DNA from 2 places in the Arthrobacter sp. MMS18-M83 genome. Region 2 is predicted to be linked to the other one. Evidence: riboswitches for the same ligand, from Rfam matches in the RefSeq annotation. Region 2 holds a riboswitch; the other holds the start of a gene.
The links. Region 2 has a riboswitch for glycine ahead of lipA (lipoyl synthase). Riboswitches for the same ligand answer to the same signal wherever they lie in the genome.
Positions count from the first base shown of each region.

Region 1: linked by a shared signal. The riboswitch ahead of gcvP (aminomethyl-transferring glycine dehydrogenase) and the one ahead of lipA (lipoyl synthase) in region 2 are both predicted to bind glycine.

Region 1 covers NZ_CP113343.1:2,034,258-2,036,452, forward strand. Annotated here, with positions in the region: gene gcvP (aminomethyl-transferring glycine dehydrogenase) at 1-892, opposite strand, end outside; glycine riboswitch at 944-1,079, opposite strand; glycine riboswitch at 1,081-1,178, opposite strand; gene OW521_RS09510 (TetR/AcrR family transcriptional regulator) at 1,369-1,908, opposite strand; gene OW521_RS09515 (MFS transporter) at 1,992-2,195, shown strand, end outside.
Region 2 covers NZ_CP113343.1:2,921,457-2,923,651, forward strand. Annotated here, with positions in the region: gene OW521_RS13835 (methylenetetrahydrofolate reductase) at 1-290, opposite strand, end outside; gene lipA (lipoyl synthase) at 379-1,404, opposite strand; glycine riboswitch at 1,454-1,560, opposite strand; glycine riboswitch at 1,562-1,660, opposite strand; gene OW521_RS13845 (cupin domain-containing protein) at 1,801-2,195, opposite strand, start outside.

The sequences.
Region 1 (2,195 bases), 890 kb from region 2:
CGGGCATGGAGCGCTCGAGGCCCTTCTGAACGGCCATGTAGGCGGCGTGCGGGCCGCCGAAGAACAGCGGCACGCCGAAGCGCTGGGTGGAACCGACAGCGATGTCGGCACCCTGCTCGCCCGGAGGCGTGATCAGCGTGAGGGCGAGGAGGTCGGCGGCAACGGTGACGAGGGCGCCGCGTTCCTTGGCGGCGGCGATCACGGCGGAGTGGTCGAACACCCGGCCGGAAACGCCCGGCTGCTGCAGCACGATGCCGTTGATGTCGCCGTCGGGCAGTCCCTTGGACAGGTCGGCGATCTCCACTTCGAAGCCCAGCGCCTCGGCGCGGCCCTTCACGATGGCGAGGGTCTGCGGGAGGCAGTCGGCGTCGAGGACGGTCTTGCCGTCGTGGGCCGTCTTGTTCTTGTTGGCGCGACGCATCATGAGGACTGCTTCGGCGACGGCCGTGGCTTCATCCAGCAGGGAGGCGTTGGCGATGGGCAGGCCCACGAGGTCCTGGACCATGGTCTGGAAGTTCAGCAGTGCCTCGAGGCGGCCCTGGGAAATTTCCGGCTGGTACGGCGTGTAGGCCGTGTACCAGGCCGGGGACTCGAGGATGTTGCGGCGGATCACCGGCGGAGTGACGGTGTCGTAGTAGCCCTGGCCGATCATCTGCACGGCCGTCTTGTTCTTGGCCGCCAGTTTGCGCAGTTCGGCCAGAACTTCGACCTCACTGAGGGCGTTCTGGAGGGTCAGGGCGACGTCCTGGCGGATGTCATTGGGAACCGCGGTGTCCACGAGCGAATCGACACTGTCGTAACCGACAGACTTGAGCATGATGTCAATGTCGGCCTGGCGACGGGCGCCGATATGCCGGTCAACGAACGTGGTGGAGGTTGAACTAACCGTCACGAAGGAACTCCATTACTAAGGCGGCGTGGGTACGCCACAGCTAATCGGGTTCCTCCCCGCTCTGTATTGGACCTGAGAGTTTCCGCGAATCCGTGCTTATGGGCACTGTTTCGCTTGCACCGTCGGTGAGCACAGCGTGTTCCAGTGTCTGGGACACCAGAGGGCAGCGTGCTGCTTTCCAGAGTTGCCTTGCCGCGGCGGTGCGTGGGCCTGAGAGATTCCTGGGGAGGATTTGCTCCTACGGCGCCTGCATCACTTGCCTGCAGGACTCTCCCGCCGCAGATCAAAGGCGTATTCAGTTGTGTGAATCGGATCGTGGTTGCCGGTGACGGCTGCCACAACTGTCAATTGTCCTATGGACTGCTCGCGTCCGCAAATGATGTCACCGGTCTCGCCCGACTTTCCCAACTGACTGGCACCTGTTGTCGTTTTGGAGCCTCTAAACGACAACTACTGCGAGCCAGTTGGGCCACCGTTCAGTCACGGAGGCGTTCGACGGCGGCCAGCAGCGCACCGACGTCGGCGCTCCTCTCGCTCGCATTGGTTCCCGGGCCGCCTTCAAGCATTGCGTTGAAGTAGAGCCCATCGCCCATATACCGGACCGCTTTGGCTATCTCCGGACCCACTTCCTCGGCGAGCACATCCAGCCATTGTTGCTGGATCCCTGCAAAGCGCCTGCGGGTTTCTTCGTGGGCCACCTCCGCGAGCCGCGTGGCGGCGACGAACACCCTGTCCATGGGGGTATCGGCCCAAAGCGAGGACTTGATGAAGAACGCCGAAGCGCCCTCGGGAGCCGCCTTCATCGCCTCAATGTCCATTGCTGCGAGCCTGTCCATGCGTTCCAGCAGGGCGCTGATCATGGCTTCCTTGTTGGGGAAATGGTAGAGCAGGCCGCCCTTGGACACTCCCGCGCGTTTGGCGACGGCGTCGAGCGTGGCAGCCCGCTCCCCCACCTCGATCAGCAGGGCTTCAAAGGCATCCAGGACAGCGTCCCGGGCAATAGGTTTTCGCGGCATGGTGTCCATCATCCCCTAGTTGGATATGTCAGTGTCGATACGGCAAGTTGAAACTATACCGTCCAGACGGTACAGTTATTCTCATGTTCAGCCCGTCCACAACCCAGCATCCCCGCACCCCGTCAACCCAATCCGCCCCGTGGCGCGATTGGACTGCCCTGGCGCTCTTGATGTTCCCCGTGCTGCTGGTGGCTGTTGACAACACTGCGCTGACATTTGCTCTTCCGGAAATCGCCCGGACGCTGGAGGTCGGGGGCGTGCAGCTGCTTTGGATTGTGGATGCCTAT
Region 2 (2,195 bases):
ATGCCCGCCGAAATCCTGCCGCCGGAGTATTCGGCGATATCCTCCACGAGGTGAAGGCACGATTCGTAGGGGCCAGCACCTCGCGGTCCGTCTCCACCAACGGCGAAGACCTCGGTGATCCCCGCACCTTCGCAGTCCCGGAGGATGCCGGAAAGCTGCCCCGGTCCTCCAGCCCGCGTGCCGAGAGATGCGGAATCACGTTGTAGCCGAGGAGGCTGAGCTTCAGGGAAGCCTCCATGGTTCGCGTAATGCCGTGATGGGGCAAGCAGGTAACGGTGAGTGTTGTGGATACAGGCACCGTCGCCTGGACCTTCTCGACGATTCCGTCCGAGGGAATGATTTCAATCCGGGTGGGGAACATGCTGGGGTCCTTACGGATCAGGCCGTCGCGTGGTGTGCGAGGAGGGTGCTGGCTTCCTGGCGGGTGGTGCCGGAGTCCTGGATGCCGTCGGCGATGTGGGCCAGGTGGGTGGGGATGTCGCGGCCTTTTTTGCGCATCGCGGTGGCCCAGAGGCGTCCGGCGCGGTAGGAGGAGCGGACCAGGGGTCCGGACATGACGCCGAGGAAGCCGATGTCCTCGGCTTCGGCGGCGAGCTCGACGAATTCCTGGGGTTTGACCCAGCGGTCCACGGGCAGGTGCCGTTCGGAGGGGCGCAGGTACTGGGTGATGGTGATCAGGTCGCAGCCCGCGGCGTGCAGGTCGGTAAGGGCTTCGGAGATTTCGGCCCGGGTTTCGCCCATGCCCAGGATCAGGTTGGATTTGGTGACCATGCCGGCGTCCCGGCCCTGGGTGATGACGTCCAGGGAGCGGTCGTAGCGGAACGCGGGGCGGATGCGCTTGAAGATCCGGGGCACGGTCTCGACGTTGTGCGCGAAGACCTCGGGGGCGGAGTCGCAGATCGCGCTGATGTGTTCGGGTTTGCCGGAGAAGTCCGGGATGAGCAGTTCCACCCCGGTGCCGGGGTTCAGTTCGTGGATCTTGCGGACGGTTTCGGCGTAGAGCCAGACGCCCTCGTCGGCGAGGTCGTCCCGGGCGACGCCGGTGACGGTGGCGTAGCGCAGGGCCATGGCCTGGACGGAGCGGGCGACCTTGGTGGGTTCGAACATGTCCACGGGGGAGGGTTTGCCGGTGTCGATCTGGCAGAAGTCGCAGCGGCGGGTGCATTCGGAGCCGCCGATCAGGAAGGTTGCTTCCTTGTCTTCCCAGCACTCGAAGATGTTCGGGCAGCCGGCTTCCTCGCAGACGGTGTGCAGGCCTTCCTTTTTCACGAGGTTCTTCAGGCCCACGAATTCCGGGCCCATCTGGACCTTGGCCTTGATCCACTCGGGCTTGCGTTCGACCGGGACGGCTTTGTTGCGCTGTTCAACGCGCAGCAGCTTACGGCCTTCAGGTACCAGGGTCATGAGGAACTCCATAATTCAGGTGGCGCGGACGCGCCACGATGATTCGGTTCCTCCCCGCTCTGTATTGGACCTGAGAGTTTCCGCGCCACCCCGCCTTCGCGGCTGGACGCTTGCACCGTCGGTGAGTCCGGTTGCCCGGGCTGCTTTCCAGAGTTGCCTTGCCGCGGCGGTACATGGGCCTGAGAGATTCCTGGGGAGGATTTGCTCCTACGGCGCCTGCTAAAACGTACCGGCAGGGCTCTCCCGCCGCAGATCATAAGCACGTGCCACCTTTCGGTGACACGTCTCACATGGTATCCGGTGCCCGGACGGTGCGCAAAGAGTCGGCTGTTCAACCGGAACTCCGGATGCGCGGGTACGGCTCAAACTTGTACCCGCGCTTCTCGGAGAACATTTTTAGCGAGTGACTCCGTGCATCTCGGAGGTCGGCGGGTAGAAGGGAATCTCCGGCTTTTTCGCACCGATGATTACGCAGATCAGCGCATCATCTTCGCTGACGGTGCGAAGGCTCCGGGGAACGCCTGCAGGAACGCGAATCAGGTCGCGGTAGCCCAAAACACGACTGGCCGTCTTTGTACCGTCCTCGACATCGTGGACGCTGAACTCCACCTGCCCCTCGAGGACAAAGAACACCTCTTCGACGTCAGGGTGAGTGTGCTCCGGTCCTACGCACCCGGCCGGCAGAACCATGTTAGAGAACGTGAAGTGCTCGGCCTGGAGGATGTTGTTATCGTCCGAGTGGTCCCCGGTAGCCCCGGAGCCGATGTAACGGACCTGGCCACGCCGGAATT